DNA from 3 places in the Brevundimonas albigilva genome. Region 1 is predicted to be linked to each of the others. Evidence: riboswitches for the same ligand, from Rfam matches in the RefSeq annotation. Region 1 holds a riboswitch; each other region holds the start of a gene.
The links. Region 1 has a riboswitch for cobalamin ahead of M8231_RS08185 (acyl-CoA thioesterase). Riboswitches for the same ligand answer to the same signal wherever they lie in the genome.

Region 1 (3,254 bases):
TCGGTCGAACTGGGCAGCGGCGGGTGCGGCGACTGGACCGTGGCCAACACCGACGGCGCGGTGGCGCTGAGCGTCGGGGGATCCGGTTCGATCCGGGCGGGAACCTCTCGGTCGCTGGACGCCAAGGTCGGCGGCTCGGGCTCGATCTTGGCCGGGGCGACGGGCGACCTGGACGCCGCCGTGGGCGGGTCCGGCAGCGTGCTGGTGGCGCGAGCCGACGGCGCCGGCGACATCTCCATCGGCGGCTCGGGCGACGTGACCGTCCGCGAGGGCCGGATGAGCGATCTTTCAGTGGCCATCGGCGGCTCGGGCGACGTGCGCTTCGGCGGGACCACGCGCGACCTGAGCGTGGCCATCGCCGGATCGGGCGACGTCAGCGTCGGCGCCGCCACCGGACAGGTGTCCCGAACGGTGGTGGGGTCGGGAACCGTGAACATCGGGCGCTAGAACCCGAGTCTCTCCGCCGCGAGAGGAAAGGCCCCCGGTCGTGGAACCCCGGGGGCCTTTTTCATGCGCGGCGCGAAGCGGGCAAAGGAAAACCCCGGCGGATCGCTCCGCCGGGGCCGTGACATTTCAGGTCTTGGCGAAGCCGAGGCTTACAGGCCGCCCAGGACGCTCGCGATCGACGAGACGTTCAGGCCGGCGCCGGCGCGATCGCGCGCCTGCAGGCCGCCGCCGAAGCTGTAGCGCAGACCCAGCGACCAGGTGTCGACGTCGATCGAGTCGATGTCGGCGCGGGTGTAGCCGGCGGCGACCGAGAAGGGCGTGCCGGTGAACTCGTATTCGCCGCCCACGCCGTAGGTCCAGGCGTCGACGTCGCCGAGCTGGGCGTCCACGTTGTTGTAGCTGACGCCGGCGTTCAGGCGCAGGTTCGGCATCACGTAGAAGGCGGCGTCGCCGCCGACGGTCCAGATGTCGGCGTCCAGGTCGTCGGCCGAGGTGTAGGCGACCACGCCCGTCAGGGTCGAACCGGCCAGATACTTCTGGGCTTCGGCGCCGACCGTATAGACGGTGTCGCCCGAGCCGATGCCGTTGCCGGCCACGAAGCCGCCGACGCGAACGTCGCCGGCGACCAGGGTGGTCAGGTGGGCGGCGGCGGCGCCGGTGGTGTCGTCCTCGCCATAGGCCTTGGCGTAGTCGATGGCGCCGTTGAAGGTCACGGTCCAGTTGTTGGCCGGGATGGCGACCGTGCCGTCCACGGTCCAGACGTCGGCGTCGAAGTCGTCGCCCGCGATTTCGACCGACGGGTTCGAATAGGTCAGGCCGACCGAACCGACGGCGTCCTGAGCCAGGGCCGGAGCGGCGAACAGGGCGGCCGCGGCGGCCGAGGCGAGAAAGAGCGTCTTCATTGTTTTTTCCTTGGAAGTCTGACCCGAGTGGGAGCTCGGGGAGGCGGCTGCTATCAGGCCGCGGCCGAAGCTGTGCCTTGAATCGGCGCCGGCTACATTGTTCGTGCACGGATGTTGTCGATCCGCCACGCATTGTGGCCAAGAGGTGTTCCCGTTTCGGGGTTATTCGGGCGAAACGGTTAAAGGCCGGCAATCCGGCGCATTGTCCTTGCTTGGCGGCCGAGCTTGACCGCGGCCGGCGATCATGTGTGATGGCCGCGTCGAGGTTCTGCGCGCGGCTTTCGGACTGCGTGGAGCTAAGAGGGAAGCCGGTGCGACGCCTTTGTGCATCAACGCCGGCGCTGCCCCCGCAACTGTGAGCGGCGAGCCGAAGGTCCATCTCGTGTCACTGGGGTTCGCCCCGGGAAGGCCGGACCGGAAGCCGTGACCCGCGAGCCAGGAGACCTGCCCCGACAGATAACGTCCTCCGGCGGGGTGTCCGGTCAGGCCGCCTGTGCGCCGCCGGATCGATCGTCCGCGCCGGCGTTCGTGCGTCCCTGCCTGAAGCCTCGCCATCAGCACAGGCTTCGAAGAATGACCGCCTTTCAAACATCCGAACCCGCCCGGGCCGCGACGACGTGAGCGTGACCCTGATCGACATGGTGTTCCCGGGAGACGCCAACCATCACGGCACCCTGTTCGGAGGCGTCGGACTGGCGCACCTGGACAAGGTCGCCTTCCTGGCCGCGGCGCGCCACGCCCGCCGACCGACGGTGACGGCGGGCTGCGAGCGGATCGACTTCGCCGCGCCCGCCCGGATCGGCGAGATGGCGGAGGCCACCGGCCGGGTGGCGCGCGTGGGCCGCACGTCGATGGGCGTGGAGGTCGAACTGTGGGCCGAGGCGCCGGTCAGCGGCGAGCGCCGGCTGTGCACGCGCGGCGTCTTCAACATGGTGGCGCCGCGAGAGGCGGGGCAGGGCGACCTGCCGCCCCTCGCGGGGCATGACGCGGCCGAGGACGGGGGGTGGCTCAGGACCGCCGAAATGGTCTTTCCCGCCTGGACCAATCACTACGGCACGCTTTACGGAGGGGACGCCCTGAAGCTGATGGGCAAGGCGGCCTTCATCTGCGCCACGCGTCGCGCGCGCCGCGTCATCGTCATGGCCGCGACTAATCGGATCGACTTCACCTGTCCCATCAGAGAAGGCGACATGGTGGAGATGGCCTCGCGCCCGACGCGGGTCGGACGCACCTCGGTCACGGTCGAGGTGGAGCTGTGGGGCGAGGACCTGCGGACCGGCGAACGACGCCGCGCGGCCGCCGCAGAGTTCGTCATGGTGGCGGTGGACGAAGGCGGGCGACCGACGCCGATCGCGGCCTGAGAATTCCCGATGGGGCCTCGCTTTCGGCGCTTGACGAAATCGGAATCGGTAGGCATAAGCCGCCACTCTTGTTGGACCGGCTGTGCACTTCGGTGCAGACGCGGTTCGCAGGAACGACCTAAGTACCTGTTCTTTGCAGCTTCTTGGGACTTCACGGCCTTCGCGGGCGACTGCGTGGGCCGATCGTTTTTGCGGATTGCGTACCCTGAGGGCCTCGTGCCCGAAGGCCTTCGGTCTTTGAAATGGTTCACAGGGACGCGGTCCTCCGACCGCATTGGAAGTAAGCACCGATATGGATCAAAGCATCCGCATCAGGCTCAAGGCCTTTGATCACCGCGTCCTCGACTTTTCGACGCGCGAGATCGTCAACACCGCCAAGCGCACCGGCGCGACCGTTCGCGGTCCGATTCCGCTGCCGACCCTGATCGAAAAGTTCACCGTGAACCGCTCGCCGCACGTCGACAAGAAGTCGCGCGAGCAGTTTGAAATCCGCACGCACAAGCGCGTGCTCGACATCGTCGACCCCACCCCGCAGACCGTGGAC
Region 2 (3,254 bases), 1.0 Mb from region 1:
GGATAACAGGCTGATTTTGCCCAAGAGTCCATATCGACGGCAAAGTTTGGCACCTCGATGTCGGCTCATCACATCCTGGGGCTGGAGCAGGTCCCAAGGGTATGGCTGTTCGCCATTTAAAGTGGTACGTGAGCTGGGTTCAGAACGTCGTGAGACAGTTTGGTCCCTATCTGCCGTGGGTGTTCGAAGCTTGAGAGGATCTGTCCCTAGTACGAGAGGACCGGGATGGACATACCTCTGGTGGACCTGTCGTGGCGCCAGCTGCGCAGCAGGGTAGCTAAGTATGGAATAGATAACCGCTGAAAGCATCTAAGCGGGAAACTAACCTCAAAACAAGGCTTCGCTGAGGATCGTGGAAGACTACCACGTTGATAGGCCAGGTGTGGAAGCGCGGCGACGCGTGTAGCTTACTGGTACTAATAATCCGATCGGTTTGATCGTTTCTCAGCAAAACTCATTCGATGATTGCTTCCTTGACCGAAGCAATCTCAGACAATGTCTTCTCTTCATTCCGCTGTCCGCCTCGTTGACCTGGTGGCTATGTCGGAGGTTCCCCACCCGATCCCATTCCGAACTCGGTCGTTAAGCCCTCCAGAGCCAATGGTACTTCGTCTTAAGGCGCGGGAGAGTAGGTCGCCGCCGGGTCTACCAGGCGGACAGCCGAATGAAGCGATTATCCTTGGCCTACCGCGCTTCGCGCGACTTGAGGCCAGGCTCGAACCGTTCTTCCTCACGATCCTACCGTTCGCCGCGGGATGGAGCAGCCCGGTAGCTCGTCAGGCTCATAACCTGAAGGTCGCAGGTTCAAATCCTGCTCCCGCACCCAATGTCACCTCACTTTCCAAAGTGAGCCGAATATCAGAACCCCCGCCGGCAGCCGCCGCGGGGGTTTTACTTGTCTGGATTCCGTGCCGGAGAAAACGCGATAGCCCGGCGCACGAAACGTCCTTGGCCACCTTGTTGCAGGCCTGCAGGGAAGGTGCATTTCCGCGATCCGGCAGGTCAGGTGCGTCTTCACGCCGATCAGCACGCGGCGTCCTGACGTGAGGCCGACGCGGCGGCCAGGGTCGCCTATGGGAAATAAACATATAAGGATATCCTTATATCATTCTTGACTTCGCCGGCGCCTGTGGCAGGGTAGCGGCGTCGAGGTTCTGCGCGCGGCTTTCGGGCTGGGCGGAGCTAAGAGGGAAGCCGGTGGAACGCTTGCTGCGTTGATTCCGGCGCTGCCCCCGCAACTGTGAGCGGCGAGCCGAAGGTCCATCTCGTGTCACTGACGCCCCCGGGCGTTGGGAAGGCCGGACCGGAAGCCGTGACCCGCGAGCCAGGAGACCTGCCCCGACAGATAACGTCCTCCGGCGGGGTGTCGGTCAGGCCGCATGAGCGCCGGCACGGGACGATCCCGCGTGCGAGCGGTCGCGCGTTCCTGCCTGCTGTCTCGCCACAGCATCAACGGCAAAGAGCATGGCGAGCAGCGACTTCACCTTCACCCTCAAGCGCACCGCGCTGGACGAGAACTACGTTCCTGCCGAAAACACGCGGATCACGACCAACTTCGCCAATCTGGCCCGGGGCGAGAGCCGTCAGGAGAACCTGCGCAACACCCTCAGGATGATCGACAACCGCTTCAACTCGCTGGCGGCTCAGGACAATCCGAAGGGGGATCGCTATGCGGTCGAACTGCAGATCGTCTCCGTCGAGATGAGCGTCGCCCCGGGCGAGGGGACAGACAGCTTCCCGCTGATCGAAATCCTTCAGACGACCATCGTCGATCGACAGACCGGCGCGCGCATCGACGGGATCGTCGGCAACAACTTCTCCTCCTACGTCCGCGACTACGACTTCAGCGTGGTGCTGCCGGCGCACATGAAGGCCAATCCCGGCGCCTTCGCGCCGGCCGACTTCGGCGACCTGCACGGCAAGCTGTTCAAGCATTTCCTGAAGTCGGCCGCCTATCGGGACAATTTCGGCAAGCCGCCGGTCATCTGCCTGAGCGTGTCGAGCAACAAGACCTATCACCGGACCGGCGCCGAGCACCCCGTGCTGGGTATGGAATATGAGAACGACGCGTTCTCGCCGACCGATCAGTATTTCGCGAAGATGGGGATGAAGGTCCGCTATTTCATGCCCAAGGGCAGCGTGGCGCCGTTCGCCTTCTATCACATCGGCGACCTGACGGGCGATTACACCGATCTGGAGCTGGTCAGCACCATCGCCACGATGGAGACCTTCCAGAAGATCTATCGGCCCGAGATCTACAACGCCAACTCCCCGGCGACCGAGCAATATCAACCCAGCCTGAAGGCCCAGGACTATTCCTTGACCCGGATCGTCTATGACCGGGAGGAGCGCAGCCGGCTGGCCGTCGAACAGGGCCGGTTCGTCGAGGAGCGCTTCATCAAGCCCCACCGGGCCGTCCTGGACCAGTGGTCCGCCGACTTCGCCGCCTGATCCGTCCCGAATTCACGAGCCCGACGCATGACCAAACTCTTTCCCACCTCGACCGCCGGCAGCCTGCCCAAGCCCTCCTGGATCGCGACGCCGGAGGTGCTCTGGTCGCCCTGGAAGCTGGAAGGCGAGGATCTGGTCGCCGGCAAGCAGGACGCCCTGCGTCTGGCGGTCGACGATCAACAGAAGGCGGGCATCGACATCGTCGGCGACGGCGAACAGACCCGCCAGCATTTCGTGACGACCTTCATCGAGCACCTGGACGGCGTGGATTTCGAGAAGCGCGAGACGGTGCGCATCCGCAATCGCTACGACGCCAGCGTGCCGACGGTGGTCGGCGCCGTATCGCGCTCCAAGCCGGTCTTCGTCGAGGACGCCAGGTTCCTGCGGGCCCAGACCGACCAGCCGATCAAATGGACCCTGCCGGGGCCGATGACGATGATCGACACCCTCTATGACGCCCACTACCAGAGCCGCGAGAAGCTGGCCTGGGAGTTCGCCAGGATCCTGAACGAAGAGGCGCGGGAGCTGGAGGCCGCGGGGGTCGACATCGTCCAGTTCGACGAGCCGGCCTTCAACGTCTTCTTCGAAGAGGCCAACGACTGGGGGATCGCTGCGCTGGAGCGGGCGGCCGAGGGTCTTAAATGCGAAACCGCCGTCCACATCTGCTACGGCTACGGCATCAAGGCCAACACCGACTGGAAGAAGACCCTCGGCTCCGAATGGCGCCAGTATGAGGAGACCTTCCCCAACCTGCAGAAATCGAGCATCGATATCGTCTCGCTGGAATGCCACCACTCGAACGT
Region 3 (3,254 bases), 1.5 Mb from region 1:
CCCTCTGGGTGCGGTCGATCTCAAGGCTGGCGCGGGTGGCCGGGTCGATGGCCAGGAAGCCGCTTTCGCCGGACCGGCGCGGCGGCGACAGGGCCGGAACCTTGCCCGCCTGGGTCGTCTCCAGATAGGCGGCGATCAGGCCCAGGGCGGAAACCTCGGCCTCCTCGAAGGCGCCGAAACCGTCCAGGGCCGCGACGCCGTAAAGCCGCTCGACCCGCGTGCGCGCCGCCTGCGGCTCGGCGATGGCGGCCGCCAGGGCCTGGACCACGCCGCCGGAACCGTTCAGCGCGTCGCGCGTCGCCTCGTCCGAGAACATCCGGTCGGTGACCAGCACCTCGGACGGGCGGAAGGCGGCCAGGGCCGCGGCCAGGTCGTCGGGCGCGCAGGCGACGCAGTCCACCGCCCCGGACGACAGCTCCACCACCGCCACGGCCGCCCGACCGCGCCTCACGGCCGCCGCCGCCAGACGGTTGGCGCCGCGCGCGTCCAGCAGCGAATCCTCGGTCAGGGTGCCCGGCGTCACCACCCGCACCACGCCGCGCTGGACCACGGCCTTGGATCCGCGCTTCTTGGCCTCGGCGGGGTCTTCCAGCTGCTCGCAGATGGCGACCTTGTGCCCCAGGCGGATCAGCCGGGCCAGATAGCCGTCCATCGCATGGACCGGCACCCCGGCCATCGGAATGTCCTCGCCCTGGTGCTTGCCCCGCTTGGTCAGGGTGATGCCCAGGGCCGCCGCCGCGACCTCGGCGTCCGTGAAGAACAGCTCGTAGAAGTCGCCCATGCGAAAGAACAGGATGGCGTCCGGTTGGCTCGCCTTGGCCGTCAGATACTGCGCCATGAATGGCGTCGCGCCCTCCAGCGAGGCGGCGATGTCGGACGGGGGACCGGAGGGCGGGAAGGCGGGCGCGTTCATGTGGCGTCAGGGTGACGGATCGCAACGGTCGTCTCAAGCCCGATCCGCCGCTCTTGCACAGGCATCTTGGCCCTGCGATAGGCCGCGTCAGGCGGTTTAGGGAACGCGGTCGAACACCGCGGCTGTGCCCGCAACTGTAGGCGGCGAGCGTGTCGTCCGTCCGGGGTCCGCCCCGGCGCCACTGGGAAACTGGGAAGGCGAGGACGCGACGTGGAGACCCGCAAGCCAGGAGACCTGGCCGCCGACGTCGCTCGTCCGCTGTCCGGGACCAGACAGGGGCGCGGGGACTTCCGTCGCAGCGACCCGATCTTGCGCCGCCCGACCCTCCGGCCGGGCGGATCGGCTCGCACACAGGCGCCCCGCACGCAATCGCGGCGCCGATACGGGGGAACCGCCATGACGCGTTCCATGCTTCTTTCCACGGCCGCCGTCGCGGCCGCCGCCTTCGCCGCCGCGCCCGCCTGGGCGCAACCGGCAGACCAGCTGGAGGAGGTGATCGTCACCGCCACCCGCCTGCCCGCCGTCGCCGCCGACACGCCCGGCGCACGCGTCATCGACGCCGAGACCATCGAACAGCGCGGCGCGGTCTTCGCCGCCGACATCCTGGCCGACGTGCCGGGCCTGTCGGTCACGCGCACCGGCGCCTTCGGCGGCGTCGCCCAGGTGCGGATGCGCGGCGCCAATCCGGGCAAGACCCTGGTTCTGGTCGACGGCGCGCCCGTCAACGACCCGGCCGACATCAACGGCGCCTATGACTTCGGCGCCTTCGAGCTGGCCGACATCGACCGGATCGAGGTGCTCAGCGGCCCGCAGTCGTCGCTGTGGGGATCCGACGCCATCGGCGGCGTGATCGCCTTCACCACCCGCGAGGTGGACGGACTGCGCGCCGAACTGGAGGCCGGCAGCCTGGCCACCGCGCGCGGCCGCCTGTCGGTCGGGACCGCCAACGACGCCTACGCCGTCAGCGCCTATGTCTCGCAGTTCGAGACGGACGGCGTCAGCGCGGCCGACGAAGCCGACGGGAACAGCGAGCGCGACGGCCTGCGCAGCACCACCGCCGGCGGCAAGGCGCGCTACGCCTTCTCCGACACGGTGTCGGTCGACGGCTCGATCCGCTGGGCCAAGGCCCATGTCGACATCGACGGCTATCCGGCCCCCACCTACGCCCTGGGCGACACCGACGACGTGCAGGACAGCGAGCAATGGTCCGGCGTCGCCCGGCTGAGCGCCCGGGCCCTGGGCCTGTCGCACCAGTTCAGCGTCTCGGCGTCCGACATCGACCGCACCTCCTACAGCGGCGGCTTCGGCTCGACCTTCAGCGGCGACCGCCAGGTCTATCGCTGGCAGGCGGACGGCGAAACCTCGGGCGTGGCCTACGCCTTCGGCGCCGAGCGCGAGGAAGCCTCAGGCGCCCTGTCGTCGGGCGAGGCGCGCGACCTGGCGACCACCTCGGTCTTCGGCGTGGCCCAGTACGACGCCGGCCCGCTGAACCTGACCGGCGGCCTGCGCTACGACGACACCGACGACTTCGGCGCCGAGACCACCGGGCGCCTCTCGGCGGCCTACGACCTGGCCGGCGGCTTCACCCTGTCGGCGGCCTACGGCACCGGCTTCAAGGCCCCGACCGTCAGCCAGGCGGTGTGCGACTACTGCTACGCCCCCCTGCCCTGGCCCGAACTGACCGCCGAGACGGCCGACAGCGTCGAGGTCGCGCTGGGCTGGGCCTCGGCCGACGGCCGCCTGGACGGCCGCGTCACCGCCTATCGGCTGAACGTCGACGACGAGATCGCCTGGCGCGACGGCCGCTACATCAACATCGCCAAGACCGAGACGGACGGCGTCGAGGCCGAGGGCCGCGCGGCCCTGGGCGGCGGCTTCGACCTGACCCTGGCCTACGCCTGGACCGACGCCCGCGACGGGACGACCGACGCCCGCCTGCTGCGCGTGCCGGAACACGCCGGTTCGGCGACGCTGGGCTGGAGCGGGGACCGGCTGTCCGGCGCCCTGACCGTGCGCGCCGAGGGCGATATGGACGACTCGGGCGGCGTGCGCGACGGCTTCGTCACGGCGAACCTGAACGCGGCCTACGCCCTGACCGACAACGTCGTGCTGACGGCGCGGGTCGAGAACCTGGCGGACGAGCGCTATCAGCAGGTGCTGGGTTACGGAGAGCCGGGCCGAACCGGCTATCTGGGGATCAGGCTGCGCTACTGATCCGCAGCCGGGCGTCGGCGGTGAAGGCCGCCGGCGCATCCAGCGCCAGCCGCGCCCAGTCCAGGTTCGGGCACGGCGCGTGGGCCGCCGCCAGGATGGCGCGCAGTTCGGCGGCCGAGGCCACGCT

Region 2: linked by a shared signal. The riboswitch ahead of M8231_RS03110 (DUF1852 domain-containing protein) and the one ahead of M8231_RS08185 (acyl-CoA thioesterase) in region 1 are both predicted to bind cobalamin.
Region 3: linked by a shared signal. The riboswitch ahead of M8231_RS00560 (TonB-dependent receptor plug domain-containing protein) and the one ahead of M8231_RS08185 (acyl-CoA thioesterase) in region 1 are both predicted to bind cobalamin.

What each region holds. Positions count from the first base shown of each region.
Region 1 is NZ_CP097649.1:1,634,483-1,637,736, reverse strand. Features, by position in the region: gene M8231_RS08195 (GIN domain-containing protein) at 1-447, shown strand, start outside; gene M8231_RS08190 (porin) at 597-1,349, opposite strand; cobalamin riboswitch at 1,596-1,815, shown strand; gene M8231_RS08185 (acyl-CoA thioesterase) at 1,973-2,710, shown strand; gene rpsJ (30S ribosomal protein S10) at 3,003-3,254, shown strand, end outside.
Region 2 is NZ_CP097649.1:620,052-623,305, forward strand. Features, by position in the region: rRNA gene M8231_RS03095 (23S ribosomal RNA) at 1-441, shown strand, start outside; rRNA gene rrf (5S ribosomal RNA) at 531-645, shown strand; tRNA gene M8231_RS03105 (tRNA-Met) at 750-826, shown strand; cobalamin riboswitch at 1,133-1,355, shown strand; gene M8231_RS03110 (DUF1852 domain-containing protein) at 1,465-2,451, shown strand; gene M8231_RS03115 (methionine synthase) at 2,479-3,254, shown strand, end outside.
Region 3 is NZ_CP097649.1:96,851-100,104, reverse strand. Features, by position in the region: gene mutS (DNA mismatch repair protein MutS) at 1-913, opposite strand, end outside; cobalamin riboswitch at 1,012-1,149, shown strand; gene M8231_RS00560 (TonB-dependent receptor plug domain-containing protein) at 1,322-3,127, shown strand; gene M8231_RS00555 (aldo/keto reductase) at 3,111-3,254, opposite strand, start outside.